Regions from separate parts of the Brenneria rubrifaciens genome, predicted to be linked through region 2. Evidence: predicted binding sites of a transcription regulator. Region 2 holds the regulator's gene; each other region holds the start of a gene.
The links. Region 2 encodes LexA, which represses DNA repair genes until DNA is damaged. Its sites were predicted from a motif close to TNCTGTATGTACATACAGNA; they were not measured.
Positions count from the first base shown of each region.

Region 1: a site for LexA is predicted at 4,214-4,233, ahead of mutH (DNA mismatch repair endonuclease MutH). Genes of this name have one in related genera too.
Region 3: a site for LexA is predicted at 4,447-4,466, ahead of umuD (translesion error-prone DNA polymerase V autoproteolytic subunit). Genes of this name have one in related genera too.
Region 4: a site for LexA is predicted at 4,361-4,380, ahead of sulA (SOS-induced cell division inhibitor SulA). Genes of this name have one in related genera too.

Region 1 covers NZ_CP034035.1:755,435-763,596, reverse strand. Annotated here, with positions in the region: gene lgt (prolipoprotein diacylglyceryl transferase) at 1-808, opposite strand, end outside; gene ptsP (phosphoenolpyruvate--protein phosphotransferase) at 982-3,228, opposite strand; gene rppH (RNA pyrophosphohydrolase) at 3,241-3,774, opposite strand; gene mutH (DNA mismatch repair endonuclease MutH) at 4,474-5,157, shown strand; gene EH207_RS03540 (TerC family protein) at 6,058-6,771, shown strand; gene EH207_RS03535 (YgdI/YgdR family lipoprotein) at 7,053-7,271, shown strand; gene EH207_RS03530 (NADP(H)-dependent aldo-keto reductase) at 7,535-8,162, shown strand, end outside.
Region 2 covers NZ_CP034035.1:449,018-457,179, forward strand. Annotated here, with positions in the region: gene ubiA (4-hydroxybenzoate octaprenyltransferase) at 1-252, shown strand, start outside; gene plsB (glycerol-3-phosphate 1-O-acyltransferase PlsB) at 312-2,783, opposite strand; gene EH207_RS02115 (diacylglycerol kinase) at 2,911-3,276, shown strand; gene lexA (transcriptional repressor LexA) at 3,387-3,995, shown strand; gene EH207_RS02125 (CsbD family protein) at 4,494-4,703, shown strand; gene zur (zinc uptake transcriptional repressor Zur) at 4,835-5,350, opposite strand; gene EH207_RS02135 (pirin family protein) at 5,463-6,161, opposite strand; gene EH207_RS02140 (LysR family transcriptional regulator) at 6,271-7,167, shown strand; gene EH207_RS02145 (glutathione S-transferase family protein) at 7,238-8,162, opposite strand, start outside.
Region 3 covers NZ_CP034035.1:2,067,830-2,075,991, reverse strand. Annotated here, with positions in the region: gene EH207_RS09665 (S9 family peptidase) at 1-1,496, shown strand, start outside; gene EH207_RS09660 (DNA polymerase III subunit theta) at 1,788-2,018, opposite strand; gene ftnA (non-heme ferritin) at 2,345-2,857, shown strand; gene EH207_RS09650 (YebY family protein) at 3,127-3,480, shown strand; gene EH207_RS09645 (CsbD family protein) at 3,949-4,233, opposite strand; gene umuD (translesion error-prone DNA polymerase V autoproteolytic subunit) at 4,488-4,907, shown strand; gene umuC (translesion error-prone DNA polymerase V subunit UmuC) at 4,909-6,171, shown strand; gene EH207_RS09630 (extensin-like domain-containing protein) at 6,507-7,199, shown strand; gene EH207_RS09625 (YdfD/YebW family protein) at 7,230-7,421, opposite strand; gene rsmF (16S rRNA (cytosine(1407)-C(5))-methyltransferase RsmF) at 7,550-8,162, opposite strand, start outside.
Region 4 covers NZ_CP034035.1:1,488,209-1,496,370, reverse strand. Annotated here, with positions in the region: gene helD (DNA helicase IV) at 1-742, opposite strand, end outside; gene EH207_RS07010 (YccF domain-containing protein) at 919-1,365, shown strand; gene yccS (YccS family putative transporter) at 1,386-3,521, shown strand; gene EH207_RS07000 (TfoX/Sxy family DNA transformation protein) at 3,551-4,177, opposite strand; gene sulA (SOS-induced cell division inhibitor SulA) at 4,402-4,908, shown strand; gene ompA (porin OmpA) at 5,279-6,352, shown strand; gene matP (macrodomain Ter protein MatP) at 6,414-6,872, opposite strand; gene EH207_RS06980 (AAA family ATPase) at 7,081-8,162, shown strand, end outside.

The DNA of each region.
Region 1 (8,162 bases), 310 kb from region 2:
CCATCGGAATCGAAAGAATTTGTCCCATGCTGAAAATATCGCCGAACAGCCCCAATTGCGCGTCCGGTTGGCGGAAGAACTCCGTAATAATGCGGAACATGCCATAGCCAATCAGGAATAGCCCGGAAACGCTGCCCATCGGACGCGGTTTACGGATAAAAAGATTCAAAATAATGAACAGGGCAATGCCTTCAAGCGCCATTTGATACAACTGTGACGGGTGGCGAGGCAACATACCGTATTGGTTAAAAATGGCCTGCCATTGCGGGTTTTGCGCAACCAGTTCCAAATCTTCGGCACGAGAACCGGGGAACAGCATGGCCCACGGCGTATTCGTGGTAACTCGTCCCCAAAGCTCACCGTTAATAAAGTTGCCCAAACGACCGGCCCCCAAGCCGAAAGGGATCAACGGCGCAATAAAATCAGACACCTGAAAGAAATGACGTTTGGTTTTGTGAGCGAACCACAGCATGACAACAATGACGCCAACCAGACCGCCGTGGAACGACATGCCACCATCCCAGACTTTAAACAGGTAGAGCGGGTTTTCCAGAAAGGAGGGAAACGCATAGAACAGGACATAACCCAGCCGTCCGCCGACAAAAACGCCGAGGAACCCCATGTAGAGCAAGTTTTCGACTTCATCTCTCTTCCAGCCGCTGCCTGGTTTGTTGGCCCGGCGGCTGGCCAACCACATGGCGAACACAAAACCCACCAAATACATCAGTCCATACCAGTGCAGCGCCACCGGCCCAATTGAAAAAATTACCGGATCAAACTGAGGAAACGCCAGATAGCTCGTCGTCATCGTTCACCACATATTTTGTTGTATTGTCCCCCGCGGGCGGGGGCATCCCTATGCCAGAGCGGGATATCACCCTTGCCCGCAAACTGCGGCAGCGAATCATAGCATAGCGCATCGGAACCGGTGGTTATCCAGGGGGAAAGATCTGTAAAACCTTTTATTAACATCGACACAAATCAGCGTCCGCCGCGAATCAGTCCGCCCAGTCCGCGTTCTTCAATAAAGATTGCTGCCTGTTGTCTGACTTCGCCGGCGGTTCGCGCATTGAGCAACTGTTGTGCCAACGACTGTGCGTCAGGCAACGCGATCTGACGCAGCAGGTACTTAATGCGGGCCACGCTACGACCATTCATACTTAGCGTGCGGTATCCGAGTCCCGTCAACAGTAGCGCCCCCAACGCTTCTCCCGCCATCTCGCCGCACACGGAAAGCGCAATGTCGTAGCGCTGACACTCAACGGCGATATGATTCAGCGCCTGTAGCATAGCCGGATGCAGGCTGTCATACAGGGAAGCGACGTGGGTGTTGTTGCGATCGACGGCCAGCAGATACTGAGTAAGATCGTTGGTGCCAACCGAGACAAAATCGATACGGGAAGCCAGATGTTGCAACAGGAAAATCATGGACGGCACCTCCACCATGATGCCAATACGCGGTTTAGGCTGTGGAAAACCCAACATTTCCGCTACTTCGCCCACCGCCTGATCGATAAGTCGTCGGGCTTCATCAATCTCATCCAGACTGCTGATCATCGGCAGCAGAATATTCAGGTTACCGAGATGGGCATTCGCCCGCAGCATGGCGCGAATCTGAACCAGAAAGATTTCCGGCTGATCGAGCGTAATGCGGATCCCGCGCCAGCCGAGACAGGGATTCTCCTCGCTGATGGGCAGGTAAGGCAAAGGTTTATCCGCGCCAATATCCAGCGTTCGCAGCATAACCTGACGCGACGGGTAGAGTTCCAGCATACTTTGGTACTGGGTCATCTGTTCGTCTTCAGACGGAAAACCGCTCTGAAGCATAAAGGGGATTTCGGTGCGGTACAGGCCGACGCCGTCAACCTGATTGATAAACACCCGCTCATGCTCCGCGCTCAGTCCCGCGTTCAGCATAACCTGAATGCGTTCGCCGCTTTTCAGGATGGCGGGGCGCTCCATATCGTCTTCCGCCAGACGCGTAAGCGCATTTTCTTCCATCAGCAGACGCTGATATTCCTGCACCAGCACCGGTTCAGGCTCCACCAGCAGCTCACCGCGATAACCGTCGATAATCAGTAGACGCTGATGAAGCAGTTCTGGCTGAATATCGGCACCGACCAGCGTAGGAATGCCCATTGCCCGCACCAGAATCGCGGCATGGGAATTGGCCGCGCCGTCGTACACCACCACGCCCGCCAGCCGTTCCTGAGGAAGCTCCGCCAGTAAAGTGGCTGTCAGTTCATCGGCGACAAGAATGAAACGTTCGGGCCACTGGCCGATAATTTGCGCGTTGTCATCGAGATGGAACAGCAGTCGTTGGCCCAGAGTACGCAAATCGCCCGCGCGCTCACGCAGATAGGTGTCCTGCAAATTGGAAAACTGCGCCACAAAGCGTTCCGTCACCAGTTTGACCGCCCATTCCGCCGCGTTGCCCGCATCCACCTCCTGAAACAGTTCACGTTTCAGGTGCGCGTCATTCAGCAGATGAGAGTACAAATCGAAAATGGCGGCGCTTTCTTTTTGGGCGCTGGCATTGAAACGCTTGCTCAAACGCCGGAACTCGGCCGTGGCTGCCTCTAACGCCTGCATCAGCCGGGAACGTTCGCGTTCACTGTCGAGACTCGAAGCGGGAAAAACTTGATCCAAAGAAGGCTGGCCGCAATCCTGCCAGCCCGGTGCGATCGCCACGCCGGACGCGGCGACCAGCGCCTTAATGCGCGTTTGGCGATAATGGCCAAAGAGTGTCTTAATCTGGGACAGGGAAAGAATGGCGGCCATCTGCGTGGCCAGGGTGACCATGAACGACTCTTCATTCTTGTCAAACTGGCGATGCTCACGCTGCTGAACCACTAACACGCCCAGCAACTGACGGCGATGAATAATAGGAACCCCCAGAAAAGAGCGGAAATCTTGCTCTTTTACAGCGGGGATATATTTGAAACTGGGGTGAGTACGGGCATCCGCCAGATTAATCGGTTCGGCACGCTGCCCCACCAGGCCGACCACGCCTTGCCCAAATGCCAGCGCGACGCTACGGCCGCGCGGTTTCTTTAAACCGCGCGTCGCCATCAGGTAGTAGCATTGGCGATCGTGGTCAGCCAGATAGATCGAACAGACCTCCGTGTCCATTGCCTGACAGGTTTCATTGACCAGAATTTCCAGCGCATCATTAAGGCGAGCCGTTGCAGCTACTTTTTCGACAATTTCTCGCAAGCGCGTGAGCATGTTGTGCCTGAATTACCCTCTTTTTCGCCGGGAGCCAGACGGCGGTGCCGTCCGTGTCGCCGAATTCTCCTGAAGCTGTAACACCGAACTGATAAATTCTTTCATTACGCGCCGGTAAACATCGCGTTTGAAAGACACAACTTGACGAACCGGATACCAGTAACTGACCCAACGCCAGCCATCAAACTCAGGTGTGCCACTGCTTTGCATGTTGATATCAGATTCATTACTCATCAACTGTAGCAGAAACCATTTTTGCTTTTGGCCGATACAGACCGGTTTAGTATCCCATCGCACCAAACGTTTCGGTAATTTATAACGTAACCAACTGCGGGTGGAGGCCAAAACGCGGACATCTTTTTTCTTCAGTCCCACCTCTTCAAACAGCTCACGGTACATCGCTTGCTCCGCGCTCTCTCCGGGGTTGATCCCCCCCTGAGGAAACTGCCAGGAGTGCTGACCGTAGCGGCGGGCCCACAGTACCTGCCCCTGCCGATTACAAATTACAATTCCCACATTCGGGCGGTAGCCATCATCATCGATCACCGGACTACCTCGATAAACTTTGAATACAAAGATGACTTGATTGTTTCACACTCCCGGCAGGCGGTAAACCACTGCTTAGCGCAGTTGTCACGCTGATAAAATCAAGATGACCCACAGCCAGAATCAAAGTTATAAACAGATGAGCTAAAGAAATGGCGGTTTATTCACTATTTCTGTGGACATCTTTGTGCAGAACTCATTAAAAGATGCGTAAAACTTATTAACGGCAGATCGGAATTTTCTGATGCATTTCAAAAATAGTACTTTATTTTCATAAAATTAAGTGCGATCTTTACAGCAAGATCAGCGTAGGAGATCCTGCTTGAATGATTTTCAAGGCTGCGCTGGCGAAAAATTGCCCCATGTTGATTTTATCCACAGACGCCTTGACGGAATCAGGCAATATATAGGCAAAAACAGCAAAAACCTGCGACGTCAAGGCTGTAAATCAAACCAGTAATTCATCTTTTTGCCGGTTATCCAAGAAATCTGTGGATAACCTGGTGTAAGATCCTGTTCATTGTTGGTTTTTACAGGTGCACAGTTTAAAACACCGGTGTCCGCATGCATTTCCACATTGAAAAAAAGTACTATGGATCATGCTATTATTGAATTTTTTCAACCGCCTTTCAGGTTATAGGTTAATGTTTTTCACCCGCTGTGTTTTTTTTAAGCGGAAAAAATCAGATTAGGCATGCTATGAATTCACCGTCCGTTCTGACTGCGCCACCCCATAATGAACAGGAACTCCTGCAACGAGCCCAATCGCTCGCGGGCTATAATCTGGCGGAACTCGCCAGCATCGCGCGGTTGCCGCTGCCGACAAACCTGAAGCGTGATAAAGGCTGGATTGGCGTTCTACTTGAGCGCTTTCTGGGAGCCAGCGCAGGCAGCAAGCCCGAGCAGGATTTCCCCGATATCGGCATTGAGCTGAAAACCATTCCTATTGATGAGCAAGGCCGCCCGCTGGAAACCACCTTTGTCTGCGTCGCACCGTTGACCGGCAACAGCGGCGTCACTTGGGAAAGCAGCCACGTTCGGCACAAACTGGCGCGCGTGTTGTGGATTCCGGTTGAAGGTTCGCGGCCGATTCCGTTGGGCGAACGGCGGATCGGCACTCCGCTCATCTGGAGTCCGAACGAAGAAGAAGAGGAACAACTGCGCCGGGATTGGGAAGAGTTGATGGACTTGATTGTGCTGGGAAAGGTTGAGAGCATCACCGCGCGTCACGGGGAAGTGCTGCAATTACGCCCCAAAGCCGCCAACAGTCGCGCCCTGACGGAAGCCATTGGTGAATTCGGGCAGCCTATTATGACATTACCGCGCGGGTTTTATCTGAAGAAAACATTTACCGCGCCTCTGCTAGCACGCCATTTTTTATGACGGATATCCCTTCCGGTATGCCCGCACAACGAAATGTTGGTAAGAATACAGAAACGTTGCACAAAATAATTAGCAGGGCTTACGGAGAAATAGAGATGACGCCGGAACGGATGCTCCGCTATGGCTCGGGTCTTGGACTTTGGAAAGACAAAACGCCTCTCAGGTTCATTGGGTTCTGATTTCAGGGGTGATCCTGTCTATTTGCATAATGTATTCAAGGTGAGGGTGATGAGGATAAGGCACTGTTTTTACTTACTGGTATTTATTCTTACCATGATGGTTGGATTATTCGTAACGTATGTCGCAACTGAAAGGCATTACCATTCAGAGTTGTATGTTTCTTATCTCCAAAGGACGTGAGAGAAAATCCTGAAACAGGCGAAATAAGCGATTATTCCATTGCAGACATATTTTTTACCTATACAAATTTAATTACGCTCTATCTGTAAAGCTGCCTTATCGCGATGCTGGTTTTATTTAAAATAATAAGATTAATTTTTAGGTTTTTAAAAAATCTAAACCACGCGGCATTTTTAATGAGTCATAAGCCATCGCATTTTCATAGCTATACCTAAACTGCCTGCGTGGTGGAGGGAAACGTCCCTTTTCCTGATTCATACCCGAAATAATTCGCGTTGCAGCAAAGGCGGCGACACAGCGAATCCTCTGGCGTTTACGTCAGAAAGCGACTGGGGTGAGCGAGGAAAACCAACGCACATGCAACTTGAAGTTGGAGGGGTATACCCCTGAGCAACGGCGCCCAGGTGATAGTGATGAGGGATGACGTTATATCGCAGCGCGCAACAGAATGGTTTGCGGCACTCTCACACTTTCACTTGCCTGCTCAGCAATGTAGCGGCGTATAATGTCGCTTACGTTTCGTTTAAGGTGTATTGATAAATGTTTGATTGGATTGTTGACCCGAATGCCTGGTTGGCGCTAGGAACGCTGACTATTCTGGAAATCGTTCTTGGCATCGACAATATTATTTTCCTGTCGTTGGTTGTCGCCAAACTTCCCAAAGCGCAACAAAATAAAGCTCGCCGTATCGGCCTCATGGGCGCCATGCTCATGCGTCTGGGATTACTGGCTTCAATTGCCTGGGTTATCCGTTTGACCAATCCGCTGTTTAGTATATTGGGTAATGAGATTTCGACGCGTGACCTGATCCTATTTTTCGGGGGGCTTTTCCTGATCTGGAAGTCGATTAAAGAAATTCATGAAACCGTGGAAGGCGGTTCGGAAGAGCATGCGACACAAGTGCACTCCTTCTTTAGCGCGATCGTACAGATCATGCTGCTGGATATCATTTTTAGTCTGGATTCCGTGATCACGGCAGTAGGGCTTTCCGACCACCTGTTTATCATGATGGCCGCAGTGATTATCGCGGTTGGCGTGATGATGTTTTCCGCCCGAACCATCGGCGAGTTCGTCGAGCGTCATCCGTCCGTCAAAATGCTGGCGCTGTCGTTCCTGATTCTGGTGGGCTTCACGCTTATTCTGGAAAGTTTCGATATTCATGTACCGAAAGGCTACATCTATTTTGCCATGTTCTTCTCCATGTCTGTCGAAGCCCTGAACCTGTTGCGCGGCAAGAAAGCTAAAGCGGACTGATCTTACGCACCGCGGTTTTCGCCGTTGTACCTGCCGCCGGGGTAGGTACAGATAATAAAAAGCACGGTGACAAGGTGGATATTTGCTCTGCAATGCACCGTGTTTCATAGTATGTTGTTCCTATAACCCTGCCCTTGACACATTTTTTCACTCGCCTTAACCAAAATTAACGATAATTTCATCAACTCTTCCCCTTATTCCTACTTAATCCCCGCAAACGATTTGTTAGACTCATTAGATAGCCTTCAATTTTTTGCTGTCCGAAACAGGTAAAGATAACGATGAAAGTGCAGGTAAAAATGGCAGTCACACTGGCTTTAGTATTCTCCCTCTGCGGCTGTTCCAGCCAGTATGTCATGGCAACCAAAGAAGGACAGATGCTGCTGACGCAAAACAAACCTGTTCTTGATGAAGAGACAGGCATGCTCAGCTACATCGATGAACAGGGCAACGAAAAACTGATTAACAGCAATAATATTTCCCAAATTATCGAACGCTGAATGACGGATATCCTCCCCCAACCGAATGCCTTTATCACGCCGTCAGGCAACAATGAGGCTTCCCCACATCGCGTGGCTTCGTTATAGTCAAATTCAGGTGTGTCATCCCGACCTATTTCGCGTGATAGGAAGACGGCGGCGGCCCCTGCCGGACTCCGCCCGGAATGGGCCGAGTCATTCCGTTCAGCCAACACATCTGTCACTTGAAAGATGACGGGTATAGCGATACATCGGCTATTTTCAGATATACAAGGAAGCTGGCAATGCAATATCACCGTATTCCCCATAGCTCTCTAGAAGTCAGTGTGCTGGGCCTTGGCACGATGACCTTCGGCGAACAAAACAGTGAAGCTGAAGCGCATGCACAATTGGATCATGCTATTGCCGCAGGCGTTAACCTGATTGACGTAGCAGAAATGTATCCGGTTCCACCACGGCCGGAAACTCAGGGGCTAACCGAGAGCTATATTGGTTCGTGGCTGAAATCCCGTAGTGGGCGTGAGAAACTCATTCTGGCAAGCAAGGTATCCGGCCCGGTTCGCGGCAATGACGACGCCATTCGCCCACAGCAGGCATTGGATCGCATAAACATCCGTGACGCGTTGGACGCCAGCCTTAAGCGCCTGAACACCGATTATATTGATTTGTATCAGTTGCATTGGCCGCAACGCCAAACCAACTGCTTTGGTAAATTGGGATACCAATATACCGAGGATAAACCCGCGGTTACCTTGCTGGAAACACTGGAAGCGCTGAACGAACAGGTCAGGGCCGGTAAGATCCGCTACATCGGGGTTTCCAACGAAACGCCCTGGGGCGTAATGCGCTATCTCCATCTGGCCGAAAAACACGACCTGCCGCGCATTGTGTCGATTCAAAATCCTTACAGTC
Region 2 (8,162 bases):
ATCCTCTTCGGACGTTTTGACACGTTGATTATCGGTCTGCTGCAACTGAGCGTATTGCTGCTGCTGGCGGCGCTAGGCTATATGACGTCATTAGGCCCGCTATTTTACGTGTCGCTGCTGGTGGCCGCCGGATTATTTGTTTATCAGCAGAAATTGATCGCCGGGCGCGGGCGGGATGCCTGTTTCCGGGCATTCAAAAATAATAACTATGTTGGAATGGCGCTGTTTATCGGCGTTTTATTCAGTCTGTAAGCTAACCACACGGACAAACAAAGGCGGCGATATTTTTCGCCGCCTTTATTCTTTTAGCGTTACTCTCGAGAGGGCGCGTCTTTTGCGTTCAGGCTTTCGCTGCCCGCCTCGGCAGGCGAACTGGCGCTTTCAATCGTCAGCCGTACCTCTGGGGTGATCAGGTCGCCCAGAATGTGATAGATTTCCAGGATGTTTCCCTGCGCCGCCTCGCTGCTATCCGTGATATAGCCTTCATTGCGTAAGGTGACAACCAGCGTTGAAAACACGGCTTTATCGAAAAACTCCGGCGCGTTGATACCGTGCAGAACCGATAACCGCTGCGCCATATTGCGGCTCTCTTTTTCCAGCGTCCCGCGATGGATGCCGGGGTTTGCTCCCAGCAACGAAAGCGTGATGGCATAGCGTTGCAGTGTTTCGCGCACCCCGGCGGCCAGGAGTTGCAACGTGCGAATCCGCGCCGGGTTGATAAGCAGCTCATCCTCTTTGCTGAACAGCAACGCCTGCCTTGTGAGTTCCGCTATTAATGCGGATAACACGGCCGGCAATTGTTCTCTGGTGTAGTGCAGAAACAGTTCTGCCTGAAGCAGAGGATAAATCAGCGTAATCTGCCGGACCAGTTCGGTCAGGGTAATATGCCGATGGTGGATCACGATACTGGCGATGAGCGAAGGCAGTATCAGCAGGTGCTGAATATTATTACGGTAATAGGTCATCAGCACGGCCTGTTCCCGCGGCAGAATAATGATGTCGCCGATGTTGTCTTTCTCGACTTCAAATTTATCCATGCCCAGCGCGTGTTCCAGCAATTCATACGGCGTCTTTTTCGGCGCGGTGATATCTTTATGGTAAGGAACATTACGCAGGAGTTGCAGATAGCAATCCAACTGCTCATACATTTGTTCGCGGGTCAAAGAACGCTGGCGTGACGCCAGTAATGCTGTCGAACAAAGGTTCATGGCGTTTGCTGCCGCGGCGTTGTTGATGCGCACCATAATATCCGTGGCGATATCCTGCACCGTCGGCGTTAACCAGCTTGGGCGCTGCGCTTCAATCGGGTCAATGGCGTCACGCCATTGCGGCACATGCTGATTCAGATAGGTGGTTAACGGCAGCGGTTCCCCGAAGTTCACATAGCCTTGTCCGAGGTTGCGCAACTTACGTAAGCCGCGCACCATCTGTATAAAGCCTTCTTTCTCTTTTGTCGCGCCACGCAGCTCTTTGGCGTAGGTGCCGACTTCCATGACGTGCTCATAGCCGACATAGATGGGCACCAACGTAATGGGGCGCGTACCGCCGCGCAGCATGGCCTGAATGGTCATGGCCAGCGTGCCGGTCTTCGGCTCCAGCAGGCGTCCTGTTCGGGAGCGGCCACCTTCAACAAAATACTCGACCGAGTAGCCCCGGGCAAAAAGCTCGCCCAAATATTCGCGAAAAATGGTGGAATACAGTTTATTGCCTTTGAAAGTACGGCGAATAAAGAACGCGCCCAGGCGTCGGAAGATCGGGCCGGCAGGCCAGAAATTCAGGTTGATCCCGGCGGCGATGTGCGGAGGAACCAACCCCTGATGATAGAGCACGTAGGAAAGCAGCAGATAGTCCATATGGCTGCGATGGCAGGGAACATAGACGATTTCGTGCCCGTCCTGCGCCAGTTGGCGTACCCGTTCGGCATTATGGACGTTAATCCCCTGATAGAGACGGTTCCAGGTCCAGCCCAATATGCGGTCGGATAAACGGATGGCTTCATAAGAAAAATCGGCGGCAATTTCTTCCATCAGGGCAATGGCGTTTTGCTGCGCTCTTTCATGGGAGAGTTTTTTGCTGCGCGCCTCGTCATCAATGGCTTTTGTGACCGCTTTAGAGTTAAGCAGTTTATTGAACAGCTCCTGACGCACCGGCAGACGCGGACCTACCGCCGCCAGACGCTGGCGCGAGAAGTGCATTCGCGCGACGCGTGCCAGCTTGTGAGCGATGGTTTTGTCCGTGCCGTGTTCAGTCGCCATATAGCGTAATGACACAGGGCTGGAAAAGCGGACAAAACTGTCCCGACCTAACCACAACACGGCGAAAAATTTCTCGATACCGTTCAGCAACCGTAAATGCGGGGTGGCCTGATTTTGCCCTTCACGGCCAGGCGAACGGCCAAACATAACGGAAACCGGCACCATCTGCACATTCAGATCGGGATTGGCGCGGTGTAAATCCAGATAGTCGTGAAACAGCTTTACCGATTCTTGCTTTGGAACGTAGTAGCGGAAAACGCGTGGGCCATCATTGATGAAGACATGACTAGGCAGTTCCACTCCGCCAACGTCTACGGGTTGCAGAGGATCGGGCAGGCCAAACGCCTGACATTTTGTCCGCAGTGTTATTAAATCTGCCTTAGAATTGTAAGGCAATACATAGAGAATCGGACGCGACGGGTCTAAGCCCAGTTCAGTCACAGGATCTATGGGTATGACTTTACTTTTCACCAACAGCCTGAGTGGGAAACACAATAATTTATAGTAAATTTTACGCCAACCTGACATAACAACTTGAAGCCTCTTGTTAGCAACGCGTCGCAAGGATACCAGAAACTGCGCTGGAGATCTGTGGTGGTGAGACAACGGTTCAGCGTTAAAATGCCGAGCTATCGCTTATAAATTGGGAGCATAAATGAATAAATCAACGGGGATGACCCGGATTATCAAGGCAACCGGCTATTCCCTTAAAGGACTGCGACAGGCATGGCGGCATGAAGCGGCCTTTCGGCAGGAAACCGTGCTGACGATTGTCGGGGTGGTTATTGCCTGTCTTCTGCCTGTCACCCTGGTTGAGAGGCTACTGCTTATTAGCTCGGTCGTGTTGATCATGCTGTTTGAACTGGCGAACAGCGCGATTGAAGCCGTAGTGGATCGCGTGGGTACTGAACATCATGAACTGTCTGGTCGGGCGAAAGACATTGGCTCGGCGTCGGTCTTGGTGGCTATTCTGCTGGCGGCTGTGGTATGGGGCAGTATTCTTTGGCAGCATTTTGCGTAAGGGCTTGCAGAAATTAATGAAAAACCGAGGTTTACACACATCCTGGTTTCCAATCGCAGATGACCTGTATATACTCACAGCAAGACTGTATAAACAACCAGGGGGGCGGAATGAAAGTATTAACAGCCAGACAGCAACAGGTTTATGACCTGATCCGCGATCATATTGTGCAGACCGGTATGCCGCCTACACGTGCAGAAATTGCCCAGCAATTGGGGTTTCGTTCGCCGAATGCTGCTGAAGAGCATTTAAAAGCATTGGCGCGCAAAGGCGTGATTCAAATCGTATCTGGCGCATCGCGCGGTATTCGCTTGCTGATGGAAGAAGAGACTGGCATTCCGTTGGTGGGACGTGTTGCCGCCGGGGAACCGCTTCTGGCGCAGCAGCATATTGAATGTCATTACCAGATTGACCCGGCCATGTTCAAGCCTGGTGCGGATTTCTTGCTGCGTGTAAATGGCATGTCAATGAAAGATATCGGTATTATGGATGGTGACCTGCTGGCCGTACACAAAACGCAGAATGTTCATAACGGCCAGATCGTCGTTGCCCGCATCGAAGATGAAGTGACGGTGAAACGACTGAAAAAACAGGGGAATATGGTTTATTTGCTGGCTGAAAACGAAGCGTTTTCACCCATCGTTGTGGATCTGCGCGAACAGAGTTTTTCTATCGAAGGTCTGGCCGTTGGCGTAATTCGCAACGGAGACTGGAGCTGATTCCCACCCTAGCCAGGCGTAATAGTTAAGCTTGTTGCTCTGACATTTTCTTCACACATCGCCCCGTTCAGGGGCGATGTGGTTTATACACTTTCTTCATTCACTGCGCTTTGCTTGCAGAAACCGCGTTGCAATCTGTTGCTGATACATTTATTTACATTTAACGAGACAAATAAAAGGCGGCTATTACTTGCTGTTCTTTATATTTTTTTAAGCGATTCCGTCATCTATATGAGCGTTTTTTTAGACTTAGGGTCTGCTTTAAATAAAATAACCGGAACTATCGTCTATAATTTATTTGAGGATAAGCATTATTATCTTTTCAACTCATCAGGCCATTTCACGACAATCTGAGTCAGATCCAGTGAACGTCGCTGGTATTGAAAGAGAAGAGAATGCCTGTGATGACGCTTACTGAATGGCTTATCTGAAACTAACGTAATGCGCATAAATCACTATTCATTTATGCCATCTTAAACCTAAGGTGTGGAGATAATTATGAATAAGGATCAAGCTGGCGGTAACTGGAAACAGTTTAAAGGTAAAGCGAAAGAACAGTGGGGTAAATTGACTGACGATGATCTGAAGGTTATCGAAGGTAAACGTGAACAATTGGTTGGCAAGATTCAGGAACGCTATGGATACAAGAAAGAAGCCGCCGAGAAAGAAGTAAAAGATTGGGAAAGCCATAACAAATACTTCTGGTAAGGAAGGCAGATAAGGCTTGGCGGCGTGGCAATCCAGCTTGTTAAATCAGGATAAACTGGGATGTCAAGGGAGGCTAAGTGCGCCGGGAGACAAGGGAAATGTTTGATTAGCCCTTGCGATTTACGTGAGGGCTAGCGTTTTTTGATCGGTATGCTGTGGTCGTGATCGCATCGATCCGTCTGTTTACATGCCGCGACTTCCTGACACGCTCCACAAAGCCCACGCGCTTCGATAACGCTTTGACGCAGGGTAAAACCCGCCTGTTGCGCCAATTCACGCAATGTTTCTTCCACTCCTTCCGTCTTACGCTCGGTAACCTGACTACAGCGGTCACAGATAAAGAGCGCGGAAGTGTGACTATGATCCTCGATACGATGACAAAGCACATAGCTGTTATTTGACTCAACCCGATGAATAAACCCCTGCTCCAGCAAAAAATCCAGCGCGCGGTAGACTGTCGGTGGTTTGGCCTGCGGTTCTGATTTTCGCAAAAGATCGAGCAGATCGTAGGCACTTATGGCGCCGGACTGCCGCGCCATCAGACGCAACACTTCCAGTCGCTGTGGCGTCAGACGAACGCCGCGCTGCTGACAAATTTGTTCAGCCTGAGCAAGTAGTCTGTCCTGAGTGGTTAAATCTATTGTCATGCCATATCACCCCGACGCAGAGAAAAATATCGTATATCTTACCACGGCGGGAGAAAAACGCCGAGCGAGCGACGCTGGCTCACCCAGAGCGTTGAAAAGGAAAGGGAGAGCGTTAGGCGACCAGATCGATTAACAAGGCGCGTAGGGCTGTTTCAGCCTGTAAGGTCAAGCGGGTTTCTTGCTGAATAAACGCACCGTCACCACAATGCAGCACTTGACGGCCAGACGGTTCCTGAATACTCATCGAACCATGAATCAACTGAAGGTAAGCCCGATTTCCATGCAATGTAATGGTTTGTTGGTCATTTTTTTGCCATTCTAAATGATGAATCCACACTTGTTGGCGGAGTTGCAGGCTGCCTTGTTCCCCCTCTGGCGAGGCCACTAAACAATGGCCGGTTTTGTTCAGCGACAGGCGCTGTAGCGGACTGTTTTCTCGCGTTGGGCAGGCATCAAGCCACAGTTGCATACGCGTCAGCGGGCTACAACCACTGGTATTATATTCGCTATAGCTGATGTTCGGCTGGGTCGCGAGCAGTAAAACATCCCCTTCTTTGGCGTGGATATAGCGACCGTTACTGTCGCGGTACTCCGCTTCACCCTGGAGAACGATATTTAAAATATCCACGCGCGGGTATGTGCGCGGCTGGAATGAAGAGCCTGGCGTCAGCACTTCCTGATTAAGCACGCGCAGTGAAGCATAACCGAGTAACTGAGGATCGAAGTAATGGCCGAAGGAGAACGTATAACGTGCTTGCAACCAGCCATAGTCCGCCTGACCGCATTGCTCCGCCGCTCTTCTTATGATCATGGTATTGCCCTGAGTAATCATTTCTTACACAGATAGTAATTAAGTGGACGCTGGATTGTTAGCTAGTTAATCTGGTCGGCATATTCAAAATTCCTGAATGAGTACAAAAATGGCTAAAGAACGAGCGTTGACGCTGGAAGCCCTAAGGGTCATGGACGCCATTGATCGCCGGGGAAGCTTTGCGGCGGCGGCGGATGCGTTGGGACGCGTGCCTTCCGCGTTGAGTTACACCATGCAAAAGCTGGAAGAGGAGTTGGATGTGGTGCTGTTCGACCGTTCCGGGCACCGTACCAAATTCACGAACGTTGGTCGTATGCTGCTGGAGCGTGGGCGTATTCTACTGGAAGCGGCGGATAAACTCACCACGGATGCGGAAGCATTAGCCCGCGGTTGGGAAACACACCTGACGATTGTGACCGAGGCATTGATCCCAAGCCAAAGGCTCTTTCCGTTGCTCGATAAATTATCCCAGAAGGCCAATACGCAGGTTTCCATTCTGACCGAAGTACTGGCAGGGGCTTGGGAGCGTTTGGAACAGGGACGGGCAGATATTGTGATCGCGCCGGATATGCATTTCCGCGCGTCTTCTGAAATTAATACGCGCAAACTTTATACGCTGAAGAGCGTTTATGTGGCCAACCCGGAGCATCCCATTCATCAGGAGCCGGAACCGCTATCAGATGTTACCCGGGTAAAATACCGTGGAATTGCCGTTGCTGATACCGCGCGTGAACGTCCGGTGTTAACCGTACAATTATTGGATAAACAGCAGCGGCTGACGGTAAGTTCTCTGGATGATAAACGCCGTGCTTTGCTGGCAGGACTCGGGGTGGCGACCATGCCTTATCCTATGGTTGCTCAGGATATCGCCGAAGGCCGGTTGCGTGTCGTCAGTCCCGAATATTCAATGGAGAGCCAAATTATCATGGCCTGGCGGCGAGATAATATGGGCGAGGCGAAATCCTGGTGCTTACGGGAAATTCCAAAGTTGCTTAATCTGGCCTGAGATTCAACCGGCCGCTGATACCCTGGCGGATAAAAAAAGAGGCCGGGCTTCCCCTTTTGCCTTCCGCCGGTTATGCCGCAAATTTTCTGTCACGCTCGTGAGGGCTATGCAGATCCTGTTCCGGCCCCAGCGAAATCACGCCATGTGGATTGATCGTGCCATGACTTCGGTAATAATGATGGCGGATGTGCGCCATGTTTACCGTATCCGCGACGCCGGGCATCTGATAGATGTCACGCAAAAAACCAAACAGATTCGGGTAATCACTTAAGCGGTATTTATCGCATTTGAAATGGGTGTGGTAGACCGGATCAAACCGTATCAGCGTTGTCCACAGCCGCAAGTCAGTTTCCGTCAGTTGGGAACCTGTCAGATAACGTTGCCGTGCGAGGATAGACTCCAGCCGGGAAAGCGCGGCAAAGACCTCCGTCGCCGCTTTGTCATACGCCGACTGGCTGGTGGCAAAGCCAGCCTTATAGACGCCGTTGTTCACTTTGTCATAGATCCAACCGTTCAGTTCGTCAATCTGGGGACGCAGCGCGGCCGGGTAATAATCTCCCGGTTTGGCGCCAGCCTGATCGAAGGCGCTGTTAAACATGCGGATGATGTCGGCAGATTCGTTGCTGACGATGGTATGTTGCGCCGTGTCCCATAGCACCGGCACCGTGACCCGACCACTGTAATCCGGCTTGGCATGGAGATAGAGTTGATAGAGGAACTCGTGCTGATAAAGCGAGTCACCCGTTGTATCCGGGAAATCGATACCAAAGGTCCAGCCATGATCCAGCATCAGGGGATGCACGACGGAAATCGGAATCCGTGTTTCCAGTCCTTTCAACTGGCGCATTAACAAAGTGCGGTGCGCCCAGGGGCAGGCCAGTGAAACATACAGGTGATAACGGTCCGACATTGCCTGAAAGCCGCCATTGCCGGTTATGCCCGGTTGACCGTCCGGGGTAATCCAGTTGCGGAAATGCGATTCTGAACGTTTGAAA
Region 3 (8,162 bases), 1.6 Mb from region 2:
CCACCCTTTATTATGTGCGCAAGCACCCGCAGACGCTGTTGCCGTATCAGGTTTATCGGCACCGTTTAGGCAGCGATCCTGCAAACGATGCGTTGGTGTACGAAGAATCGGATGATACCTATTACGTCGGCCTGGGAAAAACCACCTCAGAGCGCTACATCATCATTTATCTGAGCAGCACCACCACGACGGAAGCGCTGTTGATCGATGCGGATGAGACGGACGCGGTGCCGCAGGTGTTTATTCCGCGGCGCAAAGATCACGAATATGGCGTCGACCACTACAACGACAGCTTTTATCTGCGCTCTAACCGGGAAGGTAAAAACTTTGGTCTTTATTGTTCGCGGAAGCCCGGCGAAAACGAACTGGAAACAGTGATTGCGCCGCGTGAGCGTCGGGTGCTGGAGGGCTTTGCGCTGTTTCGTGACTGGCTGGTGGTCGAGGAAAGGGAACGTGGCCTGACCAGCCTGCGGCAGATCCATTGGCAAACGCGGGAAGAGAAGGACATTACTTTCAATGATGCCAGCTATGTTACGTGGCTCGCCTATAATCCATCTCCGGAAACAACCTTGCTGCGTTATGGTTACGCCTCAATGACCACGCCGAATACCCTGTATGAGTTGAATATGGATACCGGTCAGCAGAAACGGTTGAAGCAGGCCGAAGTGAAAAACTTTACGCCGGACGACTACCAGAGCGAGCGCCTGTGGGTCAAGGCGAGGGACGGCGTAGAAATTCCGGTATCGCTGGTTTATCGCCGGGAACATTTCAAACCGGGGCGGAATCCGATACTGGTGTACGGCTACGGCGCCTATGGCAGCAGTATGGAGCCCGATTTCAGCGTCAGCCGGTTAAGCCTGTTGGATCGGGGATTTGTCTTCGCGCTGACGCACATTCGAGGCGGTGGCGAGCTGGGGCAGCAGTGGTATGACGATGGGCGGCTGCTGAATAAAATGAATTCGTTCACCGATTTCATTGATGTTTCACAGGCGCTGGCCGGGCAGGGCTATGGCGATCGTCAAAACATGTTCGCGATGGGCGGCAGCGCCGGTGGATTATTGATGGGAGCCGTTGTCAATCTGGCGCCGAATCTGTTTAAAGGCGTGGTGGCACAGGTGCCTTTTGTGGATGTTCTGACGACCATGTTGGATGAATCTATCCCGTTAACGACCGGAGAGTATGAAGAGTGGGGCGATCCAAACGATCGCGCCTATTACGAGTATATTCGGCAATATAGCCCGTACGACTGCGTTACCGCGCAGGCTTACCCCCATATGCTGGTGACCACCGGGCTGCATGATTCGCAGGTTCAGTACTGGGAACCCGCAAAATGGGTGGCCAAGCTGCGTGACATGAAGTCGGATGAGCGATTGTTATTGTTGTATACCGATATGGATGCCGGGCATGGCGGCAAGTCGGGACGCTTTAAACATTATGAGGATATTGCGCTGGAGTATGCGTTTCTGCTGATGGTACTGGGGACGCCCGGCGCTTGATGCTGGATTGTTATCGGGAGTAAACCCGCAGGGAGGCGGGTTTACCGATCGGTATCGTGGGTTTAATTGATGTCGGCCTGTGGTTGACCTTTTTTCGCCTTTTTATCCGCCCGTTTTTCCGCCGCGGTTTTCAAGGGCTTTTTCTTGCTGTTCTTTTTGCTGTCCATTCCTTTACTCATATCTTACCTCGTCTGGTAGTAAAAGGTTGGTTTGCCCACCCATTAACCGCCTGTTTTACCCAATATGCAAGGGAAACGCGGTTTTTATTGCGAGTCTGCTGAGCTGGAAAAATTATTTGGCCTTAGGTTCATAAGGAAGGCGAGAAAACTGCAACGACAACTGACGATAAACGGCAACGCGCTCGCGGAAATAACCGCGCAGATGCTCTGGCTGCTCTTTCTCAATCATTTCAGGAATGACAGGCATATTATAACGTTCTTTGAACGCTACCCCTGACGCCGCTAAATCAACATTGACCTTATCCATTTCTTCTTTGGAAAGTTCTGCCAGATTGTGTCCCATCGCGTTTTCCCCCGATTAACTGTGACGATATGCTGGCGTCACGGTAAAACAGAGCCATGGAAATCGCAAGTTATACCCGTCACCTTTCAATTTGCAGAGGTTAGATATATTGAATGTTTATTTTGATTGATAATAAAAACGGTTATCAATCAAAAACGTTTCTTTATTGAAAATGAAAATAATTATCAATAATAAAAAACAACCAATTGATTTTATTATTGATAATTATTTATTGTTGATTTAATTGATAAGATGTTTTTTATTTTTACGTTTCAAGGCATAATGGCGATCAATTATTTTGCTTGCCAGAAAAATAAGGAATGTCTATGTTAAAAAAAGAAATGACTCAAAAACTGAATGAGCAGCTTAATCTGGAATTTTATTCTGCGAATCTGTATTTACAAATGAGCGCCTGGTGTGGGGATAAAGGTTTTGAGGGCGCTTCTGCATTCCTGAAAGCCCATTCCCAGGAAGAAATGCAGCATATGCAGCGTTTGTTCAACTACCTGGACGACACCGGCAACCTGCCGATACTGGGAGCGATCCCCGCGCCGCCGGTAGAGTTCACTTCACTCTCTGACGTTTTCAAACTCACTTACGAGCACGAACAGCTCATCACCTCAAAGATCAATGAACTGGCGCATGCCGCGATGACGTTGCAGGACTACTCCACCTTCAACTTCCTGCAATGGTATGTTGCAGAGCAGCATGAGGAAGAGAAGCTGTTCAAATCCATTCTTGATAAGCTGGCGCTAGTCAATACCGATGACGGCGGCCTGTTCTTCATTGATCAGGATCTTAAAAAAATGTCTGCAAGCGTTTCAGGTTCAGCGAACTGATGCCGTAAGGCGTTTTCTGCTAGCGGCGTGAGGGAGCGTGTTTCTCGCCTCACGCTATTTTAAATCGCCGCGTTATTTTCCCCTCTTTATCTTTCCGCGTTTCCCTGCCGATTTGCCGCTCGACTTCATTGAATACTGTCGCTATGATCGCTGACAGAACTTATACGCAACCTCATGTTTTATAAGGTTTGAGATTTATCTTTGCCCGTGCCGGACGGTTTAATATGATGGCGCGCAATCGTCTGGATAATCATGTTCAGGAACCTCCGATGAAAAAACTACTTTTATACTTTGTCCTCGCCTCCCTGCCTGTGAGTGTATTCGCTGCGGCGAAACTGGCGAACATCAGCCGTCTGGAATACGGAGAACGCTGGGCCTTCACGCGAGAAGAAGTTCAACTGATATGCCGGCCCGGCAATGCGCTGTATGCCTTGCATACCGGAACATTGATGCAATATCCCCTCAATGACACGGCAACGGAGCAAATGAAAGCGGGGTTGGTGAACGCCAAGCCGATCGATGAAATCTGGCTGGATGACCCTAAAAACCCAGGTCAAAAGAAAAGTCTGCAACCTTTCATTGAACGTGCAGAGCAACTCTGCCAGCCGGATAATAAATCCTGAACTGATTGATTTTTATTTTATTGTTAATTAATTGGTTTTGAATAGTTATTGTAAAGTGTGAAATCTGTTCCATTTGTGATAACTGCTGATGAGTTGAAACTGGAAAACGCGAGAGAATTTACTAAGCTTATGTGACAAGGCTCGTTCAGCTTGTATAAATGCCAACTTTTAGCGCAAGGCTCTCTCCCAAGAGCCATTTCCCTAGACCGGATACAGGAATCGTATTCGGTCTTTTTTTAACTATTTGTTAATACGCGCTAAATCCCAGAAAAATACCGAGGTATGCCTAAAAAGCAACTGCGTTTTTTTATATGGACTGATGATGATTTCAATCAATAAGATAATGCCAAGATTGAAAAACATCTTCCTGGCAATCCAGCATTTTTTAAACTCACTAAAGTTTCAATCATTGGTAAGGCGACTAATGTCGCCTTACCGTGTTGACAAGTCCCTGAAAGGGACTTGAGATTATTTGCGCCCTGCCAAAAGGCCAATCACGATACCAATCGCGCCAGCGGCTAATAGACTTGCAATGGGGGATTCTTTAACTTTACCGGCAACGGTATTTGTTGCATCGCATAGTGCATCACAAGCTTGTGCCGCGTATTTTCGGGTAGCGCCTTTTATTTGATGTTTCGGTGAATCAACAACATCGCCGAAAGTTTCCTGAGCGGCTCCGGCAACCTCATTGGCTTTGTTAGCGGCTTTATCTGCGAGGTTTTCAGCATCTGTATCAAAATTATTTTTCGACATCGTTTATCTCCGCGTTATCTCATTAATGACAATACAAGGATAGTTCGAAATGCCGTCCAATCCACTGTTGATTGCATCATCAATGCGAATTCAGCAGGGCGTATTCAAAAAAAGGATACCGCGTTACGATAGGCAAAAACTAAATATTCAGCGCTATCAATTCGTTAATAAAAACATTCATGTGCAGGCTTGACCATTTACGTGATGAAATAATACTGTATGCATGAACAGTGCCATAACAGAATGTAAAAATCGTGAAGTTCATAAAAACAATAGAATTGTCAGAACCCGTTGAATTGCCGCTTTTCACCGATCGAGTTGAATGCGGATTCCCCAGCCCAGCCCAGGATTACGTTGAAGAACGTATCGATCTCAACAAGTTGCTTATTCGTCATCCCAGCGCGACCTATTTCGTCCGCGTCAGCGGCGATTCCATGTCTGGGGTGGGTATCGCTGATGGCGATATGCTGGTGGTCGACTGCGCGATAACGGCCAGACATGACGATATCGTGGTTGCCGCCGTGGACGGCGCTTTTACGGTCAAAAAATTGCAGCTTCAGCCGGAAGTGCAACTGATCCCGATGAACAGCGCATACCGTCCGATCCGCTTTGGAAATGATGATGCGCTGGAAATCTTCGGCGTGGTGACGTTTACGATAAAAGCCCACTGCTAATATGTTCGCACTCGTTGATGTAAACAGCTTTTATGCCGCCTGCGAGACGGTATTTCGGCCGGATCTGAGAGGCAGGCCGGTGGTTGTGTTGTCGAATAATGACGGTTGCGTTATTGCCCGCAACGACGGGGCGAAAATGCTGGGCATCACGATGGGGGCGCCGTTTTTTAAGATAAAAGATGCGCTGCAACAGCACGGCGTGCAGGTATTCAGTTCAAACTATGCGTTGTACGCGGATATGTCGAACCGTGTTATGGCGACGCTGGAGGAAATGGCGCCGGCCGTTGAGATTTACTCCATTGACGAGGCTTTTATGGACATTTCCGGCGTCGTCCACGGTGTGCCGCTGGAGCAGTTTGGCCGGGAGGTGCGCGCCCGGGTGCAACAGCATGCGCATCTGACCGTTGGCGTGGGTATCGCGCCGACAAAGACGCTGGCTAAGCTGGCGAACTATGCCGCCAAGAAATGGCGTAAAACGGGCGGTGTGGTAGATTTGTCGCTCCCTGAGCGTCAGCGGAAACTGCTGGCGCAGGTGCCGGTGGCGGATGTGTGGGGCGTCGGGCGTCGGATCAGCAAGAAACTGAATTTGCTGGGGATTGAAACGGCGCTGCATCTGGCGGATTGTTCGCCCTGGGTGATCCGCAAGCATTTTAATGTGGTACTGGAGCGTACCGCGCGGGAACTGTGCGGCCAGCCGTGTCTGACGCTGGATGAGTTTGCGCCGACAAAACAGCAAATCGTATGTAGCCGTTCGTTCGGTTCGCGTATTACCCGTTATGAAGATATGCGTGAGGCGGTGTGCGCGTATGCCGGACGCGCCGCGGAAAAACTGCGGGCTGAGCGTCAGTATTGCCGCCTTGTCAGCGTGTTTGTGCGCACCAGTCCGCATACTGAAGAAGAGGTTTTCTATTCAAACCAGGCGAGCGGCCAGCGGATGATTCCCTCCAACGACACGCGGGACATCACCCGCATGGCGACAGCAGCATTGGACCGTATTTGGCTGGAAGGCTACCGTTATATGAAAGCGGGTGTCATGTTGAGCGACTTTTTCAGCCAGGGGGTGGCGCAGCTCGATTTTTTCGACGACCATCCACCCAGAAAAAACAGCGCGGCCTTGATGTGCGTATTGGATGAACTTAATCAGAGCGGCAAAGGCAAAATCTGGTTTGCCGGGCAGGGTATTCAGCAAGCTTGGGCGATGAAACGGGACTTTCTCTCTCCGGCCTACACGACCCGGTATGCCGATTTGCCCATCGTCAGATAGGGCAATACACCACATACGGCGGCTGCCAACGCAAAAAGCCCACCGAAATGGTGGGCTTCGCTTTCCCTGATGTCATCGTTATCGTTTGAATTCTCCAGTGTCATGATGACATCAGGTGTGATTATTTTATAAACGTTTATACAGATCGATTCTTCATTATTGATCGGTTGTAGCGATAAGCCGGGTTACAAGACTCCCGTAAGCAAACAAAGCGTCCATGATTATCACAGATCTAGAGGAATAACTATGCGGATTTCAGCACCTCGCTTGGCGGCGGTCACGCAGTCATTACGCCCGATAGGGTTTGAACCGGAGGTGGGGACGTGGTACGAAGAATGCTGGTTGCTCTGATTATTCTGGGGGGGCTGATGGCGCTGGCGCCCTGGCTTCAACGCCACCTTCCTCCCGGCTATGATCCGTTTTCGCCGCTATCGGTTGACGACCCGCCAACCTTCGTCACACGTTTCAAACTAAAGCAAGTGGCGAATGACCCCAAAGCATGTCTGGCGATATTGATGCAGGCGCAGGAAAAAGGGCGGGTGACCTTTTCGCAGGTGAGTGATGTTGAAGGCCAATGTCCGCTGTCTTCGCCTGTTCGCGTGCAGCGTTTTGGCGCTGTCGGACTCAGCGCCAGCTTTCTCGCCAGTTGCCCGCTGGCGTTGAGCAGTACGATGTTTGTGACGCAATCGACTCTGCCGCAAGCGGCGCGGATGAACACATCGCTGGTACGGATCGACCATGTCGGCAGCTACGCCTGCCGCAATGTTTACCATCGTCCCGAAGGGCGATTGAGTGAGCATGCCACGGCGGAGGCGTTGGATATTGTCGGTTTTCGCCTGGCGGACGGACAGCGGATCAGCGTACTGAACCAATGGCCGCAACAAAATGAACGAGGTGACTATCTGCGAACCATCTTCGTCTTTAATGATAGCTGCCGTTTTTTTGGTAATTCGCTGGGGCCGGAATATAACGCGGCACACGCAAACCATTTTCATCTGGGTATGAGAGGTTTTGGCGTATGTCGGTGATATTGTTCGAACGAGCGGGCGTGTGGCGGATTAAAAATCCGTGTATTCCTTTGCCGGCATCCAGAAACCGTCAATAAATTCCTCAATAGGATAACACCCCGCGCGGCGCAAACGTTGCTCGTCCATCGCCCGCAGACATTGTGTTTCCGTGTTATAAGCATCGACCACCAGTTCATCACAGCCATGCCCGAGATAGCAAACAAATATCACCAGTGCAAACATGATGCCCTCAACTTTCTTTCCGACATGCTATAGGCAATTGTAGATGAAAACGCCGCAGATGGGGGGCGCGCGTTTATCAGGCGATTTTATCACCGCCAGATGACGGCTTCGCCGCCAGCGAAGACCGCTTAGCGCCGCGCCGGGCCAGCGCCGTCACGGACCAGATCGCGCGGCAAATTGTTTTTGATCCGACTACCGATGCGTTTCGCCAGACCGACCGGGCAATCCTGATAAGTGAGCAGCAGTTCATCCGCGGCGGGAAGCGGCTCCGGGTAACTGTCTTTGCCCTGAAACCATTCGGCGGCCTGTTGGGGCGTCAGCGCATAACGGTGACGAACATCGGATTTTGCCAGGGCGATAACGGCTTCATGCTGCCAGCGATAGCCTTTGGGAAAGCGTTCCGCCAGCTTGACGCCAATCCGCGAGAATTTAATGTTGCCAAACGCAGAAACCAGCGCGGTGGGAAAAAGCCAGATTTCATTGTCACGCTGCCATAGCTGATGCTGATTGCCGCGCCATGCCAGACCTTGCTTTTCCGCAGCTTGAGTCACCAGCGCCGCATCTTTGCCGTTCAGCGGCGAGAAGGGGAATTTGCCCACTTTATAACCCGGCGCCGGGAGCGGCGGCACGCGGGCCGTTTTTCTCAGGCGGGCGACAAAAAAACCTTCACTGTCATAGATTTGCGGGAAGACATGTAAAAAGCCTTCTTGCGTGGCGGCCAACGGCGCATTCGGGAACAGG
Region 4 (8,162 bases), 1.0 Mb from region 2:
CCAACAGCAGAATTTGATTGGGTGTGGCTTTACCTCGATGCATCAACCAGGCGGCACGCGCCACCAGCACGGAGGTTTTGCCACTACCGGCACCAGCAAGCACCAATATCGCGTCCTCACCATTAATGACCGCCCTACACTGGGCATTATTCAACGGGGTGGTTTCCACAGACTGGAAGAACGCCTGCTGCTGCACCAGCGTACGCGCCATCCATTCCTGATTACATTTCGTCCGTTCTTTATTCCCGCGATCTAGCCATTGCTGACAAAGTCGATAGTTATCGCGGCATTCATCAAATTCATTTAAACGGACGACGGGAAGCGGCAATGAGGCAAATGTGCTGCAAATATCTTCCTGCAACTGTGCGAGTGACCTTCGGCTGAACCAGGCGTCCTGATGCTCCAGCGCACGAATGTCATCCACCTGCCTTTGTAGAACGCCAGCACTCACCTGGCTCATTTCCTCGCTCCACGCTTGCCAGGACTTCATTAAACAACGGTAGAATGCCTGTGTTTGCTGCCACTCCGTGCCATGCAATCGCACCACTTTGTCCGCAGGGAGTTCAAACTCCAGTTCTCCCCATACCAGCCCCCGCTTACAGTGAATCTTGAGAAGCTGGTTGAAGGGGATAATATATTCATGTTTATCACCACTCACCTCGACGCCAGCATTAAGCAGCCTCACCCGGTTATAAGGGTGCTGCGCCAAATGCTTACCTAATGATGTTGATTTAAGTTCCATTACGTTTGCGCCATAAAATTGTGAGATGTTGCTCGCCAGCACCGTAGTCTACCTGTTATCAGTATTTACGCCCTAGCTTAAAAAACAGATTAGGATATCCTGATGCTTGATGTGATAATTCTTTTACCATCATAGGGTTTGTAGGGTTTGGTTACCTTGGAAATTCAGGAGAGATTATGCGCACCGTATTGAACATTTTGAATTTCGTACTGGGAGGTTTTTTCACCACGTTGTCCTGGCTGCTGGCTACCGTGGTAAGTGTTCTGCTTATCTTTACGCTGCCGCTGACCCGCTCATGTTGGGAAATTACCAAATTATCGCTGCTGCCTTACGGCAATGAAGCCATTCACGTCGATGAACTACGGCCTGATGAAAAAAATCATGTTCTCAATGCCGGCGGTTCTTTGCTGAACATATTTTGGTTTATTTTCTTCGGCTGGTGGCTATGTCTGACACATATCGTTACGGGCATTGCGCAATGCATCTCTATCATCGGCATTCCCGTGGGTATCGCCAATTTCAAAATCGCCGCAATCGCGCTATGGCCGGTCGGACGCCGCGTGGTACCAGTCGAACTGGCACAAGCGGCGCGTGAGGAAAACGCACGTCGTCACTATCGTTAATCGCGCCAGAGGATAGACCGTTGCTCACATTTTCGCTTGGTATCCGCCGCTATGTGTATAACAGCAACTGGCTGTATAACATCCGCATTTTTATTGCCCTTACCGGCGCAGCCGCGGTTCCCTGGTGGTTCGATCAACCAACATCCACTATTCCGTTAACACTGGGCGTTGTGGCGGCGGCGTTAGCCGACCTTGACGACCGACTGAGCGGACGCCTGCGTAATCTTTGTATTACTCTGTTCTGTTTTTTTATTGCCTCCGTCTCCATCGAACTACTCTTTCCTTATCCCTGGTTATTCGGTCTGGGGCTAGCGCTGTCAACGTGCGGCTTTATTTTGCTCGGGGCGTTAGGGCAACGCTATGCCACCATCGCCTTTGGCGCGCTGTTAATTGCGATATACACCATGCTGGGGATTTCACTTTACACCACCTGGTATGAGCAGCCCCTCATGCTTCTATTGGGCGCATCCTGGTATAACCTGATTACCCTGCTCGGGCATCTGATTTTTCCTATCCGTCCTTTGCAGGTCAATCTGGCGCAGTGTTATCAGCAACTGTCACGCTATCTGGATGCAAAAGCCAATTTGTTCGATCCAGATATCGAGGGGGAAACGGATCAACCACTCATTGACGTCGCAATGGTTAACAGCCAGTTGGTGGCCTCGCTAAATCAGACCAAGTCATCATTATTAACGCGGCTGCGTGGGGACAGAGGTCAGAGAGGAACCCGGCGGACATTACATTATTATTTCGTTGCCCAGGACATCCATGAACGTGCCAGCTCGTCTCATGTACACTACCCGCAACTGCGTGAAAAATTTCGCTACAGCGATATTTTGTTCCGTTTCCAGCGTTTGCTTTCAATGCAGGCGCGTGCCTGCCAGCAGTTGGCGCAATCCATTCTATTGCAGCAAAAATATCAGCATGACGGCAGTATTGAACGCGCCTTCGTTCATCTTGAAGCCGCGATTACGCGAGTTTCAGAAAGCCAAAATACCGAAGCATCACAAATTAAAACGTTGCAGTACCTGCTAAACAATCTGCGGGCGATAGATGCACAGCTCTCAACGATTGAATCAGAACAGGCGAGCGAACGAGAAAATACCGCTGAGAACACATTGGCTGACGACAAAATTACCGGGTGGTGCGATATCCGTCTGAGAATCAGCCGTCATCTGACACCACAGTCAGCGTTGTTTCGTCATGCTGTACGCATGTCGGTATTACTCTGTAGCGGCTATGCCTTTATCCAGGTGACCGGGATGCAACATGGTTACTGGACCCTGCTGACCAGCCTGTTCGTCTGTCAACCTAATTATAATGCGACGCGCCGCAGACTGGCGTTGAGAATCATCGGTACATTGACCGGTGTTTTACTGGGATTGCCCATTTTATATTTTGTGCCGTCGGTTGAGGGACAACTTACGCTGATCGTCATCAGCGGCGTACTGTTTTTTGCCTTCAGAAACGTACAATACGCACACGCCACCATGTTTATTACCCTATTGGTGTTGCTGTGTTTCAACCTGCTGGGTGAAGGATTTGAAGTCGCTGCACCGCGTATTGTCGACACACTGCTGGGTTGCGCCATTGCCTGGGCTGCCGTCAGTTTTATCTGGCCGGACTGGCGTTTTCGTGGACTCCCTGCGGTTATCAATAAAACCCTGGATGCCAACTGCCGCTATCTCAATGCCATTATGACGCAATATCATCAGGGGAAGGATAATAGCCTGGCCTACCGTATCGCGCGCCGCGATGCGCATAACTGCGATGCGGAATTAGCCTCGGTAGTTTCCAATATGTCGTCAGAACCCCACGCGATTAGAAACAAAATGGACGGCGCCTTTCGCTTTATGTGCCTGAACCACACCTTGCTGAGTTATATCTCTACGCTGGGCGCTCACCGAGAAAAAATCTCATGCCCGAATATTCTGCGATTGCTGGATGATGCCGTTTGTTATGTTGATGACGCATTGCATCGTCAGGAGATTGAAAACCTGCGTATAAATCAGGGATTGGATGCCATAGTGAGCCGCATCCAATCCCTGTCCGCTGATCCCGGCAGCAAAGAATTATTGGTTCTTCAGCAGATCGGTTTACTTATTGAGCTATTGCCCGAACTGACTCAGTTAAAAAAAGACATGATCAAATTGTAAAAATAGCCAGTGTACAAACCGCTATCCATCTAGTGGTCGTGTCCTTTAAATGAAGAGTCTGCGTTGCGCTCATACCATTCCACGAGTTCATTACGTATCCCAATTGGGAGTGCGGCCTGATGCGTGCCACTTATCGCCCCTGCCAGCGCCAGTAGTGTGTTCACACTGAGATTGGCACTGACCGCACGTAACTTCAGGTAGCTTATTTTCGCACCGCACTGCTGTAACTCATCAATATTCTTGATGCCTACTTTCCATAGCAAACGCTCAATATCGTGGTTTAAATTAGGCAAATCCTTCAATCGCCCACTTTCGCTTTTGGCGGCTTTGTCATACTGCGCCCCTGCCAGCGCCATTCTGGCAAATTGCAACAGTTGCAAATGGTTTCCCCACAGAGACTCGTCAACCAGATAATAATTCAGCGGAATAGGTATACCCCGCTTGGTATAGACAAGATGCGGCATATTGCGGTTATGGAAATGTACTTCATCTTTTTTACTGGCTCTCAGATAAAGCTCACCTCCCGATACCACACCAAAGATTATTTTATTTGCTGCGATGCTGTAGCCACCAAACTGAGAACGGGAAGTGATGTCTCCCAAAGATGCAAAATAACGCTTAGATTGCAAAATCCTTTTTTCGCATAAATGTTTCATTACTGTAACCCTTAGTATTGAAATAATCTGTTCCTGTTAAAAGTAGGAAGATCAATAACAGGAACAAGTAATTAATCACAGGGCGCACACGGCTTCAAACACAAAATGAGCTTGCTGGATGTTGCATGTGGAATATGCGAGGCGCTTTGAAAAAATCAGGTTGATTTTCACACACGCAAAAGATACTGTATAGACATACAGTAATACTATGGGGAGGAGTCATTATGCGTACTCAACCACTCAGCGCCTACAACGCGCAGCAATCAACATTTTCAAATAACTCACTCCCTGCTGGTGCTTCCGCATGTTGTGGGGGAATTATCAGCGAAATCGTTTACAACGCCGATCAGCCTAATGTCACGCATTTGTTATTGCCTTTTCTGCACCAGTTAGGCACACAGTCACGCTGGTTGCTTTGGCTATCACCCCAGCAAAAACTGAGCCGTCCCTGGTTACAACAATCAGGGTTGCCGCTGGATAAAATAGTTCAGTTGCATCATATCAGTCCTAAGCTGACGGTAGATGCGATGGAAAAAGCATTATTAACCGGAAATTATAGCGTCGTACTATGCTGGTTGGCACAGGATCTGACAGAAGAAGAAAGGGTCAGATTGCGACAGGCGGCGCAAGCGGGGAATACATTCGGCTTTATCATGCGCCCGGAAAGCTCCCATAACGGCTCGCATAGACTCTTTCCGAGCCTAAAAATTCACTCAACATTGTATCATTAAGTAAATTAAGAATTTTCTCAGCCATTTTGGGAAAAAATTGGAACATTTCCCAGCAGGGCCGTATTTTAAGGGCCTTTAGATAAGTGTTAAGCCATAAAAATTCCATACTATCTGTCAAAATCATCTACTATTTGTTAGCAAGTGTGTAGGAATTGTTAGTTTTTTCATGCTACGAATCACATCATACTTGTAACTTTCTCATCACGTTGTAGACTTTATCTCGCTGGAGTTGCTCTTTTATAACGCCAGTTGACTGGCAGTGAGTCATAGTCATAAATAAGGGCAAAGTCTCCGACTAAAAGATTTTAACCAAAGGTCTGTTAGCTTACCGAGTTAATGGCTGATTTGGATGATAAATGAGGCGTACAAAATGAAAAAAACAGCTATAGCAATTGCAGTGGCACTGGCTGGCTTCGCTACCGTAGCTCAAGCCGCACCGAAAGATGACACCTGGTATGTGGGTGGTAAACTGGGTGTTTCTCAATTTCATGATACTGGTTTCTATGGAAACGGTTATGAAGGTATCAACAACAACCCTAACATAAGCAAATTAGGCGCAGGTGCTTTCCTGGGTTATCAAGCTAACCCTTATCTGGGTTTTGAATTGGGCTACGATTGGCTGGGCCGCTTGAAGTATGCGGGTTCTTCAACTTCAAACACTGACAGTGCAAGCTTTAAAGCTCAAGGTGTTCAGTTGGCTGCTAAATTAAGCTATCCCGTATACACCGATCTCGATATCTATACCCGTCTGGGTGGTATCGTATGGCGTGCTGACAGCCATGCGGCGCAAAGTGGCGTCGATCGTAACAACGATGACACCGGTGTCTCTCCGCTGGCCGCTCTGGGTATTGAATACGCCTTTGATAAAAACTGGGCAGTTCGCGTAGATTATCAATGGATTAGCAACATCGGTGACGCGGGCACAGTAGGTGCACGTCCTGATAACATGTTTATGAGCGCAGGTGTTTCTTACCGTTTCGGACAAGATGACTACGTAGCGCCTGCTGTTACTCCGGCTCCGGCTCCAGTTGTTGAAACCAAGCGTTTCACCCTGAAGTCTGACGTTCTGTTCAACTTCAACAAAGCAACGTTGAAACCAGAAGGCCAACAATCGCTGGATCAACTTTACTCTCAGTTGAGCTCGATGGATCCGAAAGACGGTTCCGTTATTGTTCTGGGCTACACTGACCGTTTAGGTTCAGAGAAATACAACCAGGGGCTGTCTGAAAAACGTGCTCAAACCGTTGTGGATTACCTGATAGCTAAAGGTATCCCGGCAAACAAAATCACTGCTAATGGTCAAGGCGAATCCAACCCTGTTACCGGTTCAACCTGTGACAACGTGAAAGGGCGTGCTGCGCTGATCGAGTGCCTGGCACCGGATCGTCGTGTAGAGATCGAAGTTAAAGGCATCAAAGATGTTGTAACTCAGCCACAAGCTTAAGTTATCAACGAAAAGACCTCGCTTCGGCGAGGTTTTTTCTTTCCAGACCAGGTAATAAAACCTAACGGTTGTCTTTATTCAAAATGGCTTCAAGATCCTGCTTCAACGACGACATCTGGTTGGCATATCTTTCCTTATGTTCGGCGTCTTCTATCAGTTGCACAATTGTTTCCGATAACGTATTCCCACGCCGCTGCGCCAGCCCCGCCAAGCGCTGCCAAACCAGATATTCCAGGTCTATCGACTTCTTGCGTGTATGCTGATGCTCGGCATTAAAATGGCGTTTCCGCCTCGCTCGAATCGTTTGCTTCATGCGGTTTTCTAATGCAGGACTCATACACTGCTCAATCCACTCCAGCACTTTGACTGGTTGGTTTTCCATTTTCAGCAGCAGAGTTATTGCTTCCTCAGCCGCGCTTTTCTCCAGAAAGCGGGTGATATCCTCACCTTCACGGTGTTTTTTCACCAGATATTTCCATTTCCACCCACACTCAAGGTTTTCTAATTGTTGATATTTCATATTGAATTCTTCAGTGACCGTGTAACGTTATACTTAGAATAACAGTTTTTTGGCCTTTTTAACCTTCTCCTACACATTTTTAAGGCTATTTTTTATACATTCTGAGCATATTCAGGAAACGCTTTTGTACCGAATGACTCTCTTTCTGTGCAGCCTGCATTATTCTTGTATAATCACGCTTTTCCTTTAGACGACTACATTTGATACTTTGACCAGTAACCGACTTGCATGGCAGCATCTACTGCCCAATCATACGCCTTATCAAACATTATTCACTCAGGCGGCACAGCTTGCCCCTGCTGAATTTTCTGCCATCCAATCCCGTCTGGCTGACAGTTTGACGCTTTTTTGCCACCCTCGTGCACCTTCGCGTTTCATGCTGCTGAAAGCGCAGGAGAATAGCGAATATATGGCACTGGTAGCCAAAGTGGTAAATACCATCAGGCCCGAAAGCCGCCCCTTATTGGGTAGCCGATATGAGGTGGAAGGCCGCCAGGTTCGTGTTGCGCCCGCGACACAACCTCATGACAACTTCGCCGCGCAGCACGCTTGCTGTTATCAGGAATGGGTTGAGCCAGAGCAATTATTTGGTTGCGTCAGGTTTTTTCAGGATGAAATCACGCTTAACCCTGGGCTGATTCATCAGGTCAACGGCGGTACGCTCATCCTTTCTGCCAGAGCATTGCTGGCTCAGCCATTAATGTGGCTACGTCTGAAACAGATGATTACCGAAGGGGTATACCGCTGGCAATCGCCGGATGAACGCAAGCCCTTGCTGGTTGACATTCCTCCTATGCCACTGAATATACGATTGATTATTCTTGGCGATCGCGAAAGTTTAGGTGATATTCACGACATAGAACCAGAGTTGGGCAGCCTGTCGGTTTACGGCGAGTTCGAGGCACAGTTACAGCTTATTGATATCGAGGATATGGCGCGTTGGTGCGCTTACATCAACTCACTGTGTCTGGACAATCAGTTACCCCTGCTGGCTGCCGATGCATGGCCTGAATTCGTCAACCTGTCCGTACGTAATAGTGGCGATCAAAGCAGCCTGCCGCTGTGTCCTGTTTGGCTGACACATCAGTTGAAATATGTCGCGCTCTACGCTCAAAATCAGGAAATCAGCGCTCAGACGCTGATTGACGCAATAGCAGCCCGTCGCTGGCGTGAAAGTTATCTTCATGAACGCATGCAGGATGAAATTGAACTGGGCCAAATTCTGATCGAAACCGAAGGCCATGTGATAGGACAGGTCAACGGTCTTTCCGTTTTAGAATATCCGGGTTA